Regions from separate parts of the Actinomadura decatromicini genome, predicted to be linked through region 2. Evidence: riboswitches for the same ligand, from Rfam matches in the RefSeq annotation. Region 2 holds a riboswitch; the other holds the start of a gene.
What was found. A riboswitch is a leader RNA that binds a small molecule or an ion and turns the genes downstream of it on or off. The one in region 2 is predicted to bind cobalamin.
Positions count from the first base shown of each region.

Region 1: it holds a riboswitch for cobalamin, as region 2 does, so the genes downstream of both, cobN (cobaltochelatase subunit CobN) here and FXF68_RS23165 (ribonucleoside-diphosphate reductase subunit alpha) in region 2, are expected to answer to the same signal.

Region 1 covers NZ_VSRQ01000003.1:844,155-848,360, forward strand. Annotated here, with positions in the region: gene cobN (cobaltochelatase subunit CobN) at 1-1,601, opposite strand, end outside; cobalamin riboswitch at 1,656-1,777, opposite strand; gene FXF68_RS17635 (precorrin-3B synthase) at 1,839-2,936, shown strand; gene FXF68_RS17640 (precorrin-8X methylmutase) at 2,933-3,553, shown strand; gene FXF68_RS17645 (precorrin-2 C(20)-methyltransferase) at 3,553-4,206, shown strand, end outside.
Region 2 covers NZ_VSRQ01000005.1:91,917-96,122, reverse strand. Annotated here, with positions in the region: gene FXF68_RS23165 (ribonucleoside-diphosphate reductase subunit alpha) at 1-2,221, opposite strand, end outside; cobalamin riboswitch at 2,392-2,623, opposite strand; gene FXF68_RS23160 (hypothetical protein) at 2,732-3,412, shown strand; gene FXF68_RS23155 (YcnI family copper-binding membrane protein) at 3,498-4,206, shown strand, end outside.

The DNA of each region.
Region 1 (4,206 bases), on a different contig from region 2:
GCCGCGTCCGCACCGCAGGACGCGGACATGCCCGCCGCCTTGCCGGGCAGCCATTCCAGGTTGCCGTGCTTGCCGACGTGGACGATCGCGTGCGCGCCGAACTCGTCCGACAGCCAGCGGTAGGCGGCCAGGTAGTGGTGGCTCGGCGGCAGGTCCGGGTCGTGGTAGATCGCGATGGGGTTCTGGCCGAAGCCGCGCGGCGGCTGCACCATGACGACGACGTTCCCGGCGCGGAGGGCGGCGAGGACGATGTCGCCGTCCTGGACGAACAGCTCGCCGGGCGGCGGGCCCCAGTGCCGCTCCATGTCGTCGCGAAGGTCGGCGGGCAGCGTCCGGTACCAGCGTTCGTAGGACGCCCCGGAGATCCGGACGGGGTTGCCCGCGAGCTGCTCCTCGGTGAGCCAGTCCTCGTCCTGGCCGCCCGCCGCGATCAGCGCGTGGACGAGCGCGTCGCCGTCCTGGTCGGCCACGCCGGGGAAGCCTTCGCCGAGGTCGTAGCCCGCTTCGCCGAGCCGGGCGAGGAGCCGGACGGTGCTCGCCGGGGTGTCGAGGCCGACCGCGTTCCCGACCCGCGAGTGCTTCGTCGGATACGCCGACAGCATCACGACCAGGCGGCGCGAAGCGGGCGGCGTGTGCCGGAGGCGGCCGTGCCTTACGGCGATCCCCGCGACCCGCGCGGCGCGTTCGGGGTCGGCCCGGTAGACGGTGAGCCCGTCCTCGTCGATCTCCTTGAAGGAGAACGGGACGGTGATGATGCGGCCGTCGAACTCCGGGATGGCGACCTGCGAGGCGGCGTCGAGCGGGGACAGGCCGTCGTCGCTGTCCGCCCAGTCGGCGCGGGACGTGGTGAGGCAGAGGCCCTGGAGGATCGGGACGTCCAGCGCGGCGAGCGCGCCGACGTCCCACGCCTCGTCGTCGCCGCCCGCCCCGGCCGTCGCGGGCCGCGTCCCGCCCGCCGCGAGGACGGTCACGACCAGCGCGTCCGCTTCGCGGAGCGTGTCGAGCAGCGCGGGCTCGGCGGTGCGGAGCGACGAGCAGAAGACGGGCAGGGGGCGTCCGCCCGCGTCCTCGACGGCGGCGCAGAGGGCCTCGACGAACGCGGTGTTCCCGGCCATGTGGTGGGCGCGGTAGTAGAGCACCCCGATCACCGGGCCTTCGGTGGCGCGGGACGTTCGCTCGTATCGCCCCCAGGTGGGCGCGGCCTGCGGCGGCGCGAACCCGCGCCCGGTCAGCAGGACGGTGTCGGAGAGGAACGCGTGCAACTCGGCGAGGTTCGCGGGCCCGCCATGCGCGAGATAGGCATGCGCCTCGGCACACACCCCACCGGAAACGGTGGAAAGCTCCATCAACTCGGCGTCTGGCGCCTGCTCTCCTCCCAGGACGACGACCGGGCGGGTGCCGGTCAGAAGGGCGTCGAGGCCGTCCTCCCAGGCGCGGCGGCCGCCGAGCAGGCGGACGACGATCAGGTCGACGCCGTCGAGCAGCGGCGGAAGGTCGGCCACGGCGAGCCGGGCGGGGTTGCCCAGCCGGTAGCCGGCGCCGGACGCGCGGGCGCTCAGCAGATCGGTGTCGGACGTGGAGAGCAGCAGAACGGTGGACATGACGGGTCCTCCCCCTGGGGTCCTCGCCCCGGTCGCGGGTGTCACGACGGCGGGAGTCTCCTGGCTCCCGGATCAGCGCTCGCCCCGGCCTTCCCGTCCGCGTGGACAGTGGCCGTTAGCGGGGGTCGCTCCCCGGTGACAGTGGCGGGACCGCGCCGGATTCACACCGGCTTCCTCCACTGCCGTCGTCGATCAGCAGACTACGGCAGCGCGCGGCGTCCGAGAAAGGTGGCCTTCATGCCAGATGTCCGTGCGGCGGGGCGGTCGCGTGCCGACGCGTGCCCCGGCGCGCTCCAGACCCACGACGCCGCCGACGGGGCGCTCGCCCGCGTCCGCACGCCGGGCGGGGCGGTGTCGGCGGCGCGGCTCAGGACGGTCGGCGGCGCGGCCCGCGAGCTGGGCGTGGACGTCGTCGAGCTGACGTCGCGGGCCAACCTCCAGGTGCGGGGCGTGCGCGATCCGGCGGCGCTCGCGGAGCGGCTGGCGGCGGCCGGGCTGCTGCCGTCCGCGTCGCACGAACGGGTGCGCAACATCGTCGCGTCCCCGCTCGGCGGACGCGGCGTGCGGGGCGTCCTCGCCACGGATCCGCTGGTCACGGCGCTCGACCTTGAGTTGTGCGGGCGTTCTCGGCTGGCCGGGCTGCCAGGCCGGTTCCTGTTCGCGCTGGACGACGGCTCCGGCGACGTCGCGTCCCTGGGCGCCGACGTGACGCTGACTCCCGGCGGCGTGCTCCTGGCCGGGCACCGGCTCGTCCTGTCCGGCGATCCCGTCGCGGTCATGATCGCGGCGGCGGAGGCGTTTCTCGACGTTCGCGGCGACGCCTGGCAGCTGGCCGAAGTCCCGGACGGCCCGCGCCGCGTCGCGGGCCTCCTCGGCGGGACGCTGGCCGAAGCGCAGCGCGTCCCCGCCCCGCCCGCACCGCACGCGGGTTTCGTCGAGCAGCGCGACGGCCTGGTCGCGCTGGAGGTCGTGCCGCCGCTCGGACGCCTGTCCGGCGCGCAGATGGAAGCCCTCGCCGACATCGCGGACGAAGTGCGGCTGACGCCGTGGCGGAGCATCGTCCTGCGTGACCTGCGACGCGACGACGCGCACCGGCACGCCGTCCACCTGCACCAACACGGCTTCGCCACCGACCCCGACTCGCCCTGGGTCGGAGTGACGGCCTGCACGGGAAGCCCCGGCTGCGCGAAATCGGAAGGCGACGTGCAGGGCGCGGCCCACCGCTGGGTCGGCGGCCTGTCGCGCGCCCCGGAGACCCCCGTCCACTGGACGGGCTGTGACCGGAACTGCGGGATGCCCCGCGGGCCGGTCGTCCTGAAGAGAGCGGAACGGTGACCGACTACATCCGGGACGGCGCGGAGATCTACCGGCGCTCGTTCGCGACCATCCGCGCGGAGGCCGACCTGTCGGGCCTGCCGGACGACGTGGCGCGGGTCGCCGTCCGCATGATCCACGCCTGCGGGATGACGGACCTCGTCCGCGACCTGGCCTGGTCGCCGGGTGTCGTCGCGCGGGCGCGGGCGGCGCTGCTGGACGGCGCGCCGATCCTGTGCGACGCGCGGATGGTGGCGTCCGGCGTCACTCTGGCCCGGCTGCCCGCGGGCAACGAGGTCGTGTGCGCGCTGGGCGACCCGCGCGTCCCCGGCCTGGCGGAACGGCTCGGCACGACGCGCAGCGCGGCGGCGCTCGACCTCTGGCTCGACCGGTTGGACGGCGCGGTCGTCGCGATCGGCAACGCGCCGACCGCGCTGTTCCGGCTGCTGGAGCTGGTGGACGGGGGCGCGGGACGTCCGGCCGCCGTCCTCGGGATACCGGTCGGTTTCATCGGCGCGGCCGAGTCCAAGGACGCGCTCGCCGCGAGCGACCTCCCGCACCTCGTCGTGCGCGGACGCCGCGGCGGCAGCGCCATGACGGCGGCGGCCATAAATGCGATTGCCAGTGAGGCGGAGTGATGGCTGGACGGCTGTACGGGGTCGGCGTCGGCCCTGGTGATCCTGAACTGGTGACGGTGAAGGCCGCCCGGTTGATCGGTGCGGCGGACGTGGTCGCCTACCATTCCGCGCGGCACGGGCGGAGCATCGCCCGCGCCGCCGCCGCGCCCTACCTGCGCGACGGGCAGATCGCGGAGCAACTCGTCTATCCGGTGACGACGGAGACGACCGACCATCCCGGCGGGTATCAGGGCGCGCTCGACGACTTCTACGCCGACTGCGCCGCCCGCCTCGCCGCGCACCTGGACGCGGGACGGACGGTCGTCGTCCTCAGCGAAGGCGACCCGCTGTTCTACGGCTCCTACATGCACCTCCACAAACGCCTCGCGCCGCATTACCCGGCGGAGGTCGTGCCGGGCGTGACGTCGCTGAGCGCGGCGTCGGCCGCCGCCGGGCGTCCGCTGGTCGAGCGCGAGGAGACGTTGACCGTGCTGCCCGGCACGCTCCCCGGCGACGAGCTGGCGGACCGGCTCCGCACCGCCGACGCGGCGGCCGTCCTCAAGCTGGGCCGGACGTTCCCCAAGGTCAGGCAGGCTTTTGAGGACGCCGGACGGCTCCCCGAAGCCTGGTACGTCGAACGCGCCTCGACCGGCCGGGAGAGGGTCGTGCCGCTG
Region 2 (4,206 bases):
TCTGCGCGATCCGGGTCGCGGGGCGCGAGCGCAGGTAGTAGGTCGTCTTCAGGCCGCTGCGCCAGGCGTAGGCGTACATCGAGGAGAGCTTCCCGATCGTCGGCGTCTCCATGAAGAGGTTCAGCGACTGCGACTGGTCGACGTACGGGGTGCGCGCGGCGGCGAGGTCGATCAGCGCCTTCTGCGGCAGTTCCCAGGCCGTCCGGTACAGGGTGCGCATTTCCTCGGGAAGGCCGACCAGCCCCTGGACGGAGCCGTTCGCCTTCTTGATCGCCTCGCGGACGTCCGGCGTCCACAGCCCGAGCGATTTGAGGTCGTCCACCAGATAGGCGTTGATCTGCAGGAACTCGCCGGACAGCGTCTCCCGCTTGAACAGGTTGGACACCGGCGGCTCGATGCATTCGTAGCATCCCGCGATGGACGCGATCGTCGCGGTCGGCGCGATGGCGATCAGCAGCGAATTGCGCAGCCCGACCTCGGCGACCCGGGCGCGCAGCCGCTCCCATTCGCCGGGACGTTCCGGCGCCGCGTCCGGGAAATGGTCGAGATGGAGGAACCCGCGAGCGGTGCGCGTCTGCTCATAGGCGGGCAGCGGACCGTCCAATGCGGCCAGTTCGGTGGACGCGCCATAAGCGGCGAGCGCGATCTCCTCCGCGATGCGCGTCGACAGAGCCCGCGCCTCATCGGAGTCGAAGGGAAGGCGGAGCGTGAAGAAGACATCCGCGAGACCCATTACGCCGAGCCCGACCGGACGCCATTTGCGGTTCGCCGCCTCCGCCTCGGGCGTCGGGTAGAAGCCGCGGTCGATCGTCCGGTCCAGGAAACGGACGGCGGTGCGGACGGTCGCGCGCAGCCGCTCCCAATCGACCCCGGACGGCGTGACGTGCGCAGCGAGGTTCACCGACCCGAGGTTGCACACGGCCGCCTCGCTGTCGCCCGTCACCTCCAGGATCTCCGTGCACAGGTTCGACAGGTGGACGACCCCGCCCCCGGCGGTCTGGTTGCAGGCGCGGTTGGCGGCGTCCTTGAAGGTCATCCAGCCGTTGCCGGTCTCGGCGAGCGTCCGCATCATGCGCCCGTACAGCTTGCGGGCCGGGACCTGGCGGACGAACCGTCCCGCCCGCTCCGCCGCCCGGTACGCCTCGTCGAACTCCTCGCCCCACAGGTCGGTCAGCTCGGGGACCTCCTTCGGGTCGAACAGCGACCACGTCCCGTCGGACTCGACGCGGCGCATGAACTCGTCCGGGATCCAGTTGGCGAGGTTGAGGTTGTGGGCGCGGCGCGCGTCCTCGCCCGTGTTGTCGCGAAGCTCCAGGAACTCCTCGACGTCGGCGTGCCACGGCTCCAGGTAGACGCAGGCCGCGCCCTTGCGGCGACCGCCCTGGTTGACGGCGGCGACGGACGAGTCGAGCGTCCGCAGCCACGGGACGATCCCGTTCGAGTGCCCGTTCGTCCCGCGGATCAGCGAGCCGCGCGACCGGATCCGCGTCCACGAGATCCCGATGCCGCCCGCGTACTTGCTGAGCCGCGCGACCTGCCCGTACCGCTCGTAGATCGAATCCAGCTCGTCGCGCGGCGAGTCCAGCAGGAAGCAGGACGAGAGCTGCGGACGCCGCGCCGCCGCGTTGAACAGCGTCGGTGAGCTGGGCAGATACGACAGCGTACTGAGCAGCCCGTACAACTCGGCCGCCTCGGCGACCCCGTCCGCGCCGGTTCCGTCGGGGTAGGCGAGGCCGCACGCGACGCGCAGGAGGAAATGCTGCGGACGTTCCAGGACGAGCCGCGACCGCGGATGCCGAAGCAGATACCGGTCGTAGAGGGTGCGCAGCCCGAAGTACTCGAAACGCTCGTCGGCGGACTCGTCGATCAGGGCGTTCAGCGCCGCCGCGTTGGCCGCGACGAACGCGGCCGGGGCGTCGGCCAGCAGGCCCTCCCGGTGGGCGGCGGCCACGGACTCGGCGAACGTGCCGACCCCGGCGGCCGCGGCCTCGTCCCGGATCCGGTTGCCGAGCAGCCGCGCGGCGACCTTGGAGTATCCCGGTTCGGCGGGGACGAGCGCGCTCGCCTCGCCGATGGCGAGATCCCGCAGCGCGGCGGCGTCGAGCGCGTCGCCCGAGCGGGCGAGCAGCCGTCCCGCGTCCACCCCCGGTATGCCGTCGCAGGCCGCCTCGACCTCGGCGGCGATCTCCGCCGCCGGCGGCGCGGCCAGAGCCTGTGTCACGTGCGTCTCCCCTCGCGAGCCGCCTCGCGGAGGGCATGCGAACGGCACGCGGCGGCACGCCGCGCTCCGCCCCCGGCCCACCCGCGAGACCTGGACGTGTTCGGCCTGGGGGACGTCCCCCGGACCCTTGAAGAGGTCGGTCAGGCGAACCTCGCCATGGCGCGGCCGCCCGGCCTCCTCGCGCGCTGGCAGGTCTTCGGACTCGCGGGCACGGCGCCTCTCCGGAGACCCGGAGGAGGGCGCGTCCTACTGGCCGTCGCTTCCCGGGCCGTGCGGCCCAGTGCGTGATGACGGCGGTCGTTCCCACTCACCGCTGCGGGGCAGTCCCGGACTCTCACCGGGTTCCCTCTTGCGACGCCCCCGCCTGGGCGGCGGGGGCGAACCAGCACGGGACTGAACCCTACATCTAGTCGACGATCTTTGCGCAACCCCAATATGTTGGGCGTGTCGAGATTGTTCGCGGGGGTGGGGTACACAGCCCGGGGAGCGGGTGGGACGATGGTCAACGCCATGTCCCCGCGTCCCCCGCTCCCGGGCTTCCGAACCGCGCGCGCGGTGGTGTTCGCCACCGTGTGCGTCGTGCTGGCGACCAGCGGGCACGTCCTCGCCTCGGGTGCGCCCGTCCCCGTGTGGACGGCGGGCGTCGGATTCTGCGCGGTACTCGGCGTCACGCTGATGCTGGCCGGGCACGAGCGCTCCCTGCCGACGATCTTGGGTGGGCTCCTCGGCGGGCAGTTCGCGCTGCACACGCTGTTCACGGCCGCGACGACCGCGGGCTCGGTCCAGCGGAGCGCAGCCGTCATGCACGACCCCGTCACGCACGGTTCCGCCATGCACGGTTCCGCCGTGCACGGGGCGGGCGCGGAGGTCCTCACGCCGGTCGCGCACGGCTCCGGCGGGATCACGATGACGCTCGCGCACACGGTCGCCGCGCTGGTCGCCGCGTGGTGGCTGCGGCGCGGCGAGCGGACGGCGTGGGCGCTGGCACGGCGGGCCGCCGCGGCGGCGGACCGTCCGATCCGGCTGCTGCTCGCACTCCTCGCCCTCGCCGCCCGACCGGCGGGCGGACCGCCGCGCGCGGTGTTCGCCGTCCCGGCGGCGGACGCGGTCCCGGCGGTCGGACGTGTGCTGCGGCACCAGGTCGTCCGGCGGGGTCCCCCGCCGCGTTCGAGGGCGCTCGCCGTCCGCTAGGCGGACGAATCGAGCGCCGTACGTCACCGGACGCCGACCGATCGGCGTTTCCGGATTTTCCGTACGACTCGAACGGAGTTCCGTCATGGCTTTCCTTTCGCATGCCTCCCACCCGGCCGCCCGCCCGGTCGCCCGGCGGGTCGGCGCGGTCGCCGCGCTGTCCGCCGTGTCCGTGCTCGGCCTCGCATCGGCGGCGTCCGCGCACGTCACCGCCAATCCGAAGTCCGCCGAGAAGGGCTCGTACGCCAAGATCTCGTTCCGGGTGCCGAACGAGCGCGACAACGCCTCCACGACGAAGCTCGTGGTGAACCTGCCCGCCGACCATCCGCTGTCGTCGGTGTCGGTCCGTCCGCTGCCCGGCTGGACGGCGAAGGTCGAGAAGGCGAAGCTCGCGCAGCCGATCAAGACCGAGGGCGGCGAGCTGACCGAGACCGTCAGCAAGATCACCTGGACCGGCGGGAAGATCGAGGCCGGGCAGTTCCAGGAGTTCGACGTCTCGATGGGCCCGCTGCCCACCGACACCGACCAGCTCGTCTTCAAGACCGACCAGACGTACTCGAACGGCGAGGTCGTCAAGTGGGAGGAGAACCCGGTCGACGGGCCGAACGAGCCCGAGCATCCGGCGCCCGCGCTGAAACTCGTCCCCAAGCAGGAGGCGGGCGGCACCGCGCAGGCGGGGCTGACCGCGCAGGTGAAACCGCAGGCCACGGCCTCGTCCGACGACGGGACGGCCCGCCTGCTCGGCGGCGTCGGCATCGGCGTCGGCGCGCTCGGTCTCCTCGCCGCCGCCTTCG